Regions from separate parts of the Pusillimonas sp. SM2304 genome, predicted to be linked through region 1. Evidence: riboswitches for the same ligand, from Rfam matches in the RefSeq annotation. Region 1 holds a riboswitch; the other holds the start of a gene.

What was found. Region 1 has a riboswitch for glycine ahead of RE432_RS04795 (D-amino acid dehydrogenase). Riboswitches for the same ligand answer to the same signal wherever they lie in the genome.
Region 2: it holds a riboswitch for glycine, as region 1 does, so the genes downstream of both, gcvT (glycine cleavage system aminomethyltransferase GcvT) here and RE432_RS04795 (D-amino acid dehydrogenase) in region 1, are expected to answer to the same signal.

What each region holds. Positions count from the first base shown of each region.
Region 1 is NZ_JAVLUJ010000001.1:1,035,226-1,040,384, reverse strand. Features, by position in the region: gene RE432_RS04800 (AAA family ATPase) at 1-497, shown strand, start outside; gene RE432_RS04795 (D-amino acid dehydrogenase) at 504-1,751, opposite strand; glycine riboswitch at 1,887-1,977, opposite strand; gene RE432_RS04790 (DUF3820 family protein) at 2,057-2,287, opposite strand; gene RE432_RS04785 (NADP-dependent oxidoreductase) at 2,366-3,370, shown strand; gene RE432_RS04780 (hypothetical protein) at 3,419-4,093, shown strand; gene RE432_RS04775 (hypothetical protein) at 4,107-4,445, opposite strand; gene RE432_RS04770 (cbb3-type cytochrome c oxidase subunit I) at 4,451-5,159, opposite strand, start outside.
Region 2 is NZ_JAVLUJ010000001.1:41,039-46,197, forward strand. Features, by position in the region: gene gcvP (aminomethyl-transferring glycine dehydrogenase) at 1-850, opposite strand, end outside; gene gcvH (glycine cleavage system protein GcvH) at 854-1,234, opposite strand; gene gcvT (glycine cleavage system aminomethyltransferase GcvT) at 1,296-2,390, opposite strand; glycine riboswitch at 2,446-2,557, opposite strand; glycine riboswitch at 2,582-2,670, opposite strand; gene RE432_RS00205 (NAD(P)/FAD-dependent oxidoreductase) at 2,760-3,971, opposite strand; gene RE432_RS00210 (arginine/lysine/ornithine decarboxylase) at 4,036-5,159, opposite strand, start outside.

The DNA of each region.
Region 1 (5,159 bases):
GCGGCGATGTGGAAGGCACATTCAAGGCAGCCTCTGAGCTCAAGGCCATGACCGAGAGCGTTGATTTGGCATTTTGGAAAGGTCTGGCTCAAGGTATGTCGGGATGGGCGCTGGCGCATCGGGGCGACAACCGGGGACTAGGACAAATCGAGCATGCCATCACGGTTTCCAGCCATGCCATGCCGGTATGGCAATCACTGCTGGAATTATTGCTCGCCGATTCACTCACCTACCTGGGCCAGCCTGTCCAGGCGCTTGAGGCAGTAGAGCGAGCCGGCGTGCTGATCGAGCGTTATGGCACGCAGTGTTTCCGCGGTGCATACTTGTGCCTTAACGGCGATGGCCTGGCCGGCGAGGGTCAGCCAGGCCAAGCCAAGGCGTGCTGGCAACAGGCAATGGTCGAAAGCCGCCGGCTCGGCCTATCGTTATATGCGCGCCGTGCCGAGCTCAGGCTGAACACCGCCTTGGGCGGCGTCGGCACGACAACACCTGCGTGACGCCACTCAGGCCGGCACCGGTTCGGCGGACGGCCCCGCCGCCTGCTGTATCGTGTCGACCAGCATGTGCGCCGTCACCGCCGACAGCGTCCACCCCAGATGGCCATGGCCGGTGTTGTAGAAGACACCGGCACGCCGTCCGGCTTTTACCCGGGGCATCATATCGGGCATCATGGGCCGCAGGCCGGCCCACGGAATAACACGCGAAGTGTCGATGCCGGGAAAATGGCGCCGCACCCAGTCGGTCAGGGGCTGAATGCGGTCTGCGCGAATGTCTTTGTTGAAACCATTGAACTCCGCCGTGCCGGCCACGCGAAAACGGCCGCGCCCCAGGCGGCTGGTCACGATCTTGGCTTCTTCGTCCAGCAGGCTGGTCCAGGGGGTTGCCTCCTGGCTGGCCTCATCATCGAGATTGACGGTAATGGAATAGCCTTTGACCGGATACACGTTAAGGCGGTCGCCCAGCATGGCCGCGACTTGGCGGCTGGCTGTGCCGGCGCACACGACCACCGCGTCCACATCCAGCTGCCCGGCCTGCGCCCCCGCCTGGCTGAATACGACTTGATGGCCCTGGCCGGTTGAAAGAATATTCCGCAGCTCGGTATCCATCAGGAACGTGACGCCTTTGCGTTCGCATGCCAGCGCCAGTCCGCGCGTGAACTTGTGGATATCGCCGGTCGCATCGGATGGCGTATAGAACCCGCCGTAGCAGTCCCGGGTCAGGGCGGGTTCTATCTGGCGGGCCTCCTGGGCGGTGACTTCATACCGGTCCAGGCCGCCCTCGCGCAGCAGCGTGTTCACGCGCCGGCCGGATTCGAAGCTAGCTTTATCGTGATAGATATGCAGGATGCCGCGCCGCTCCAGATCGAAATCAATGTTCTCGTCTTCCGCCATCTGGTAAAGATGCTGTCTGGCTTCAATGGCCAGGCGGGTGGTCTTGATGGTATTGGCGCGGTAATGGGCGATATAGCGTACAAACTCGGCCATCCATGCATACTTGTGCCAGCTTGGGGCCGGATTCACCAGCAGGGGCGCATCGCGCTGCAGCATCCAGCGCATGCCTTTCATGATGGTGGAGGTGTTATTCCAGACCTCGGCATTGCTGGCCGACAGCTGCCCGCCGTTGGCGTAAGAGGTTTCCATGGCGCTATAGCGCTGGCGATCGATGACGGTGACTTTATACCCCTGCCGGGCCAGGGCATAGGCAGACGTGACGCCGGTAATGCCGGCGCCAATAATGGCGATGTGGTGCATGAGAGCTCCAAAAAAGGTGGTCGCCGCCGTTTGACGGCGACGCCCCATCTGTTCTTGGTACCTGAGAGTTTCACCATGCCGGCTTGCGGATGGCTCCCCTTCGGTGGGCGCGAAAGCGCCGCTCTCCAGATCGTCTTGGTGTATGCAGTCCTGTTGCCTGAGAGTTTCCGGGGCGGTTGCTCCGTCGGCGCCGGCACAATGTGCCGGACTCTTCTGCATAACCTGTATTTCGACTGCATAAGCCTACCTGTTATAGGCGGGCAGCTCAATAGGGGGAAACACATATTGCGCAATCAGGCGCCGCATCATGGCGCACGGTCCGCGCCGGCCTTGCGCAGCGGCGCCAGCAAAGGGGTCAGGCCGTTGTGATCCACTTCATGCATCAAGGCCAGCAGGCGCCCGATTTCACCCTTGGGAAAGCCGTTCCGGGCAAACCAGTTCAGGTAATGGCCGGGTAAATCGGCCAGCAAGCGCCCTTTGTATTTGCCGTAGGGCATCGTACGGGATACAAGCAGTTCCAGGTCTTCGGGTTGCATGGTCAGTGCGCGGGCCATCATCAGTTGGGTACACTGGATTTTAAGACCTCTTTGCCCGCTATTGATCAGGAGAACAATGTGAGCCCGCTTGTCAACGAATGCATCCGCGTCGCAACGCGGCCCACCGGTATTCCGGCACCCGGGCATTTCCGCATGGACACCGCGGCGGTGCCGCCGCTCGAACAAGGCCAGATTCTGGTGCAGAACCAGTGGCTGTCGGTTGAACCGGCGATGCGGGGCTGGCTGGCCGATGCCAACAACTATGCCAGCGTAGCGGTCGGCGACGTCATGCGTTCGCTCTGCGTCGGCGTTGTGGTGCAGTCCAGGGCAAAGGGCTTCAACGAAGGCGAGTGCCTGATGGGCTGGTTCGGCTGGCAGAAATATGCCGCGGTGCAGCCCGCCGCCGTCGTACAGAAGATCACCGCCACCGACCTGCCGCCATCGCTGTACTTGGGCGTGCTGGGGCTGAACGGCGTCACCGCCGCGACGGCCCTGGACAAACTGGGACAGCCCCAACAGGGCGAAACCGTCGTCGTGTCCACCGCCGCGGGCGGGGTCGGATCCTGCGTGGGCCAGTTGGCGAAAGCCCTGGGCTGCCGCAGCGTCGGCTTGACCAGCACGCCTGAAAAAGTCCAGGCCTGCCAAACACGATTCGGCTACGACCACGCCATCAACTACAAGACCCAGGACATCGGCCGGGCCCTGAAAGAGGCCTGCCCCAACGGGGTGGACGTGTACTTCGACAATACGGCCGGGCCGATCTCGGACGCCGTCCTGCCTCACCTGGCCATAGGCGCAAGAGTCATCGTATGCGGCACCGCATCGATCGCCAACTGGGATCCCCCGCCCTCCGGCCTGCGCGTCGAACGCATCTTGCTGACCCGGCGCGCCCGCATGCAGGGCTTCATTCTGTTCGACCACATGGACACGTATCCGTCCTATGTGCGCCAACTGGAAGACATGGTCCGGACAAACCAGCTGGCCTACAGCGAACACATCACCGACGGCCTGGATACCGCCATGGGCGCGATTCAGGAGCTCTACCGGGGCGAAAACCTGGGCAAGCGCCTGATTCGCTTGTAGGCCCGGCCAAGTACACTAACAGGCAACGCAGACACTGCCGAGGTTCACGTGCGCTATTTCGATTTCAGTTCGTGGCAAGGAATCCTGACCACCCTGTTGGGGCTCGCCCTGTTCACCCTGATCGGCGTGGGCGTGCGGGTGCTCATGATGCAAACCCTGCAGCAACGCCGCGAGCGCATGAACCGGCAGATCAATGAGCGGCTCAGGACACTGATTGCCGCCTACAAGACCTTGGGGGGCTCTTTCACCGGGCGGCTCACGGTAGACCCCACGCATCTGCGCGACTTGGGCGCACAAGCGCCGGTACAGGACGAAGAAGCCGGCAGCCAGGATGCGGCCAGCGGCTCCGACCGCTCACGCCGCATCCGCGATGCCGTCGAAGCCGCCTTGGCGGACATTGTCCTTCTGGGGACCGAAGAGCATGTCCGCCTGGCAGGCCAGGCGGCCGCCGACATGGCTGCAGGCCGCCCCATCCACACCGCCGAACTGGTGATCTCCCTGCGCAATTTCATCCGCAAGGCGCTTGATCTGGGACCGGTGCCGGACGATGCCGAGATCCCGCTTCAAGGGCCGACCCGTGTGCAAGGCAGCGGCAGCCGCGCAAAGAGCGATGGCGCAAGAAGCGGCGGACGCGGCGGCGGCATGGGCGGCGGTGGCGGAGCCGGCATGGGCATGGGGCTTGGCCTTGGCGCGGGGCGCAAAGACACCGACCCCCATGGGTGACCGCCTTGCCCCGCTAACAGGCAGGCACCAGCAACACCGGTATGGTCTCCCAGACGATCGCCAAGGCAGACAACAAGCTGAGCGCACCGGCCGTCCATAAAACAAACCCCCGGTCCTCACTGCGCCGCAACTGTGTGCGCAGGCGCAGGAAGATCAAGCCCATCGCGGCAAGCGCCAGCACGCTCGCCGCCACAATAATCCACGCGGACACCGGCGCCCCCAGCCAGGCGCCATACAGCGCGGGCCGCGCGCAAGCCACGCCATGCACCGAATAGATGAACAGAAAGTGTGCCGCCCAAATGAGGGGGCCGGCAAGCATGAACAAGAAGACGCGAGAGAAGCTCCTTTGCATGCGCTTCATCCGATCAGGCGCGGAAAGCCGTGGATCAACCCCAAAGAGAGCAAACCCTGCGCTACCGTGTAGTGCCAGAAAATCATCGTACTGTCGTAGCAGGCCCGCCGCGCCGGCGACAGCCTGCCAGCCAGCGAACGCGCCATCGTGAATACGCCCATGTAACACAGCGCCGTCGTCAATACGCCCAACAGGCCGACCACGGCATAGACCGCCGCGGCATAGCCGCTATCCTGCGGCCGCAAGCCCGCCTGCCACTGGGCATGGCCCTCCAGGCCAACCGCCGCCAGCAGCATCAGCAAGGCAACCGGCATGCCCAGGCACAATCCTTTCTGCCTTGACTGCCCCAGCCTGCGTCCGAGCCACGCCAGTACCGCGCTGCTGCCCAGGAGCAGGCAGGCGGACGCCAGGGGGAAAGCCGCCGCGGGAAGCCGGGCCGGATCGGGCCACATTCCCGGCGACGTCGTCCACAAGAACAGATAGGCGAACATCAGCGAGCTGAAAATGCTGGTGCAGACCATGATAAGCATGATCATGGCCCACCAGGAATGAGAGGCACTGCCGCGGCAAGATACCGGCACGCGCACGCCGCCTCCGATGTCCACCGGAGGGTGATCCGGCCCCGCATCGGCATCCCACAGCCAGCGCCATATCATCGCCAGGGCCAGCAGGCCGCAAGCCGCCGCCAATGCGGTCATCTTGAAGGTCAACAGC
Region 2 (5,159 bases), 990 kb from region 1:
TGCAAGCCATGAAGCCGGCGTGCGGGCCGCCAAAGCCCATGGGCACGCCAAAGCGCTGCGCCGAGCCGACGGCGATATCCGCCCCCCACTCGCCCGGAGGCGCCAGCAGCGCCAGCGCCAGCAGGTCGGTGGCGACCGCCACCACGGCGCCCTGCGCATGGGCCGCTTCGGTCAAGGCACGGTAGTCGCTGACGCCGCCCAGGCTGTGGGGATACTGCAGCAGCACGCCAAAGCACTCGGGCAGGCCCTGCGCTTCATCGCCGACCTGGACATCGATGCCCAGGCCGCTGGCCCGCGTGCGCAGGATTTCAATCGTTTGCGGATGGCAATGCGCCGATGCAAAGAAGACATTGCTCTTGGCGCGCGAACCGCGACGCGCCAGCGTCATGGCTTCGGCCGCGGCCGTACCCTCGTCCAGCAAGGACGCATTGGCGATATCCAGGCCGGTCAGATCGGCAACCATGGTCTGGTAGTTCAGCAGCGCTTCCAGGCGGCCCTGCGAGATTTCCGGCTGATACGGGGTGTAGGCCGTGTACCAGGCGGGGTTCTCTAGAATGTTGCGCAGGATGACGTTCGGGACATGCGTACCGTAATAGCCCTGGCCAATGTAATTGCGAAACACCTGATTGCGGGAGGCGATCGTTTTCAGGTCCGCCAAGGCGTCGGCTTCGCTGCGCGAGGCCGGCAGGTTCAAGGCGCCGCGCTTCAGGATGCTGGCCGGCACGACTTCCTGGATCAGGCTGTGCAGGTCGGGCGCCCCGATCGCGGCCAGCATCGCGGCCTGGTCAGCCTTGGACGGGCCGATGTGCCGGGGAATGAAATCGGAGTGGGGGTCGAGTTCGCGCAACATAAGTCAGCCTGCGTCAACCTGGGCTTGATAGCCAGCCGCATCCAGCAGGCCTTCGGTGTCAGCCATGTTATTGGGCTTGATCTTGAAGATCCAGGTATCGAAAGCGGCGTCGTTGATCAGATTGGGCTGATCGTTCAGGGCTTCGTTGAAGGCGACGATTTCGCCATCGACGGGCGCGTAGATATCGGAAGCGGCCTTGACCGACTCGACCACGCCGGCGGTGTCACCGGCGTTCAATGCGGCGCCGGGGTTGACATCGCCCACGAAAACCAGGTCGCCCAGTTGGTCCTGGGCGCTGTCGGTAATGCCTACCAGCAGGATGTCGCCCTCGGCTTTTACCCACTCGTGTGAAGACGTATATTTGCGATCGTTGGGAAGACTCATGATTAACCCCGTAATTGGATGATAGGTATGTTGACGTTCTGGAGGTGTTCAGAAAAGCGAATCAGGCAATAATCTTGCCGTTGCGCACAAAAGGCATTTTTACTACTTCGGCCGGCAGCCATTTACCGCGAATTTCGACCTGGATCGGGTCGCCGGGCTGCGCGCCCTTGGGCACACGCGCCATGCCGATGGACACACCCATGGTCGGCGACATGGAACCGCTGGTCAGTTCGCCTTCGCCCTGGCCGGTGCGCACTTTCATGTGGCCGCGCATCACGCCGCGTTCCAGCAGCTTGACGCCGACCAGCGTGCGGTCGGCCGCGGCGGCTTCCAGCGCTTCGCGCCCGATGAAGGCGCGTTCCGTATCTTTCAGGGAAATCGTCCAGGCCAGGCCCGACACCAGCGGGTTGACGGATTCGTCCATTTCCTGCCCGTACAGATTCATGCCGGCTTCCAGGCGCAGCGTGTCGCGCGCGCCCAGGCCGCAGGCGCGTACGCCGTTGGCGGCCAGGTCGCGCCAGAAGGCTTCCACCTGCGTGGCGGGCAGAACGACCTCGAAGCCGTCTTCGCCGGTATAGCCAGTGCGCGCCACCAGGGTGTCGTCATCGACGAAAGCGCCGGTGAATACCGGCAGGGCATGCGTTTCGGCCTCCCAGCCGGGGCGTGTTTCCCACAGCTTGCTCCGGGCGTTGGGGCCCTGTACCGCCACCATGGCCAGGTCGCGGCGCGGCGTCAGCACGACGTCGAAGCCATCTGCCTGCGCAACATGCTGCATCCAGGCCAGATCCTTGTCGGCCGTGCCCGCATTGACGACGACACGCCATTGGTCGGAACTGAAAAAGTAAACGATCAGGTCATCGATGACCCCGCCTTCGGGGTTCAGCATGCACGAATACAGCGCCTTGCCCGGCACCGCAAGCTTGGACACATCGTTGGCCAGCAAGCGCTTCAAAAAAACTTCGGCATCAGGCCCGTTGACGTCGATATTCAGCATGTGCGATACATCGAACATGCCCGCGTCCTGGCGCACGGCATGGTGTTCTTCGAGTTGGGAGCCGTAGGCCACAGGCATGTCCCAGCCCCCGAAGTCGACCATTTTGGCGCCGAATTCGATATGGACGGGATGCAGGGGGGTATGCTTTAACGCGGTAGACATGGAGACTCCAAAAACAGAATAAAAAGACGACGCGCACCATTGATATGCTGGCCAGCACCGCCCTTCTGTCCTTTTGCCTGAGAGTTGACCCGCGCTTGGCGGGTGTTCACCTTCGGCGCCCGCCGCCCTGCCTGCCAGGTGATGCGGGTCTCTCCAGAGTGCTGCCTTGTGTGTTTCAAGAACGGAACAACAATACACGAGCGGTACGGGGTGCCTGAGCGATTCTGGGCGAATTGCGCCTTCGGCGGCCGGCGGACCGGCGCTCTCCCACTCGGTGTAATGACAGCGACCGCAAAGAATAACCCGAAAAACAGCCTGCGCCAAGTCGAAAACTGGGCCTCGTTCCTGCCTGCCGGGATGCGGGGGCGGTCAGCCGGCCAGCAAGGCCCGGCCGCAAGCCACCCCGGATGCCCAGGCCCACTGGAAGTTGTAGCCTCCCAGCCAACCCGTCACATCCAGGGCCTCGCCCACAAAATACAGGCCGGGCACGGCCTTGGCCTGCATGGTTTTCTGATCGATCGCGCGGGTATCCACGCCCCCGCGCATGACTTCGGCCTTTTTGTAGCCGGCCGTGCCGGTGGGTATCAGCGACCAGCCATGAATCCGTTCGGCCAGTTGGCGCAGCGTCCGGTCGGGAACGTCGGCCAGGCGCTGCGTCCCCATATCCGCACCGGCCGCCCCCTCGTGGGCCAGCCACTGCTCGGCCAAGCGCTTGGGCCACAGCCCCGCCAGCACCGTGCCCAATTGCTGGCGGCCGCCCTGCTTGGCCGCCAGCAATTCTGTCGCCAGACGCTGGTGGGGGGCCAGATCAATATGGATGGCATCGCCGGGATTCCAGTAGCTGGATATTTGCAAAATAGCCGGCCCCGACAGGCCGCGGTGCGTAAAGAGCAGGTCTTCCAGGAATTCCTGCCTGTGCTGCCGGGCGCTGCGCTGGCCGCCCTGCGCCGCCGCAGCGCCCGGCGCGGCGACGGCCTTGACGGTCACTTCAAGCGCAACGCCGCTCAAGGCCCCAAAAGCCTGCCACGCTTGCGCATCGAAAGTCAGCGGCACCAGCGCGGGGCGCGGCTCTACCACTTTCAGCCCGAACTGGCGCGCCACGCCCAGCGCAAAATCGCTGGCGCCCAATTGGGGAATCGCCATGCCGCCCGTGGCCAGCACCAGTTGGTCCGCGCGCAATACGCCCTGGCTGGTGCGCAGCGTAAACCGGCCGTCGCCGTATGCGATCTCTTCGACGCTGCACGGCATGCGCCACGACACCTGCCCCATATCGCACTCGCGCTTGAGCATGGCAATAATGGCTTCGCTGGATTCGTCGCAGAACAATTGCCCGCGGTGCTTCTCGTGCCACGCAATGCCGTGCTTCTCGACCAGATCGATGAAGTCGCGCGGCGTGTAGGCCGCCAGGGCCGAGCGGCAAAAGTTGGGATTCTGCGACAGGAAGTTGGCCGGGCCCGTGCCCACGTTGGTAAAGTTGCAGCGCCCGCCGCCCGAAATCCGTATCTTTTCGGCCAGGCGCCGGGCATGGTCGATCAACACCACCCGCAACCCGCGCTGGCCCGCCACGGCGGCCGTCATCATGCCGGCCGCGCCGGCGCCAATGACCGCCACATCAAAACTTCCGGACGCCACGCGCTGACCGGCCCTATTCTTTCAGGCAGTCGACGTAGTACCGCACTTGCCCGTCGGGCCCGATGTCGTTGGCAAGGCCGTGGACATCGGTTTCGAAGCCGGGGAACTTGGCATTGAACTCACGCGCGAACTTCAGATAGTTCACGATGCGGTGATTGAAGCGCTCGCCCGGGATCAGCAGGGGGATGCCCGGCGGGTAAGGCGTCAGCAGCACGCCGGTGACCCGGCCTTCGAGCTCGTCGATATCGACCCGCTCGGCTTCCCGGTGCGCCATCTTGGCGTAAGCGTCCGACGGCTTCATGGCCGGCACCATGTCGCTGAGATAGACCTCGGTGGTCAGGCGGGCCAGGTCGTACTTGCGGTAAGCCTCGTGGACGTGCTGGCACAGGTCGCGCAGGCCCATTTTTTCGTAAAGGCGGTGTTCCTTGCAGAAATCCGGCAGAATGCGCCACATGGGCTGGTTGCGATCGTAATCGTCCTTGAACTGCTGCAGGGCGGTCAGCAAGGTGTTCCAGCGGCCTTTGGTGATACCGATGGTGAACAGGATGAAGAAGGAATACAGGCCGGTCTTTTCGATGACCACGCCATGTTCTGCCAGGTATTTGGACACCAGCGCGGCCGGAATGCCGGTTTCGGCAAACGTACCCGAAATATCCAGGCCCGGCGTCACCACGGTGGCCTTGATCGGGTCCAGCATATTGAAGCCATCGGCCAAGGCGCCGAAACCATGCCATTCGTCGCCCGACTCCAGCAGCCAGTCGTCGCGGTGCCCGATGCCGTCGGACACCAGGCGGTTGGGGCCCCATACCTTGAACCACCAGTCGTTCTTGCCGAATTCGGACTCGACCTTGCGCATGGCGCGCCGGAAGTCCAGCGCCTCGGCGATGCTTTCTTCCACCAGCGCCGTACCGCCCGGGGGTTCCATCATGGCGGCCGCCACGTCACAGGACGCAATAATGGCGTACTGGGGCGAGGTCGACGTGTGCATCAGGTAGGCCTCGTTGAATACGTTGCGGTCAAGCTTGCGCGACTCCGAATCCTGCACCGTGATTTGCGAGGCCTGCGACAGCCCAGCCAGCAGCTTGTGCGTGGAGTGCGTCGCGAAAACCATGGCGTCCTTGCTGCGCGGACGGCCCT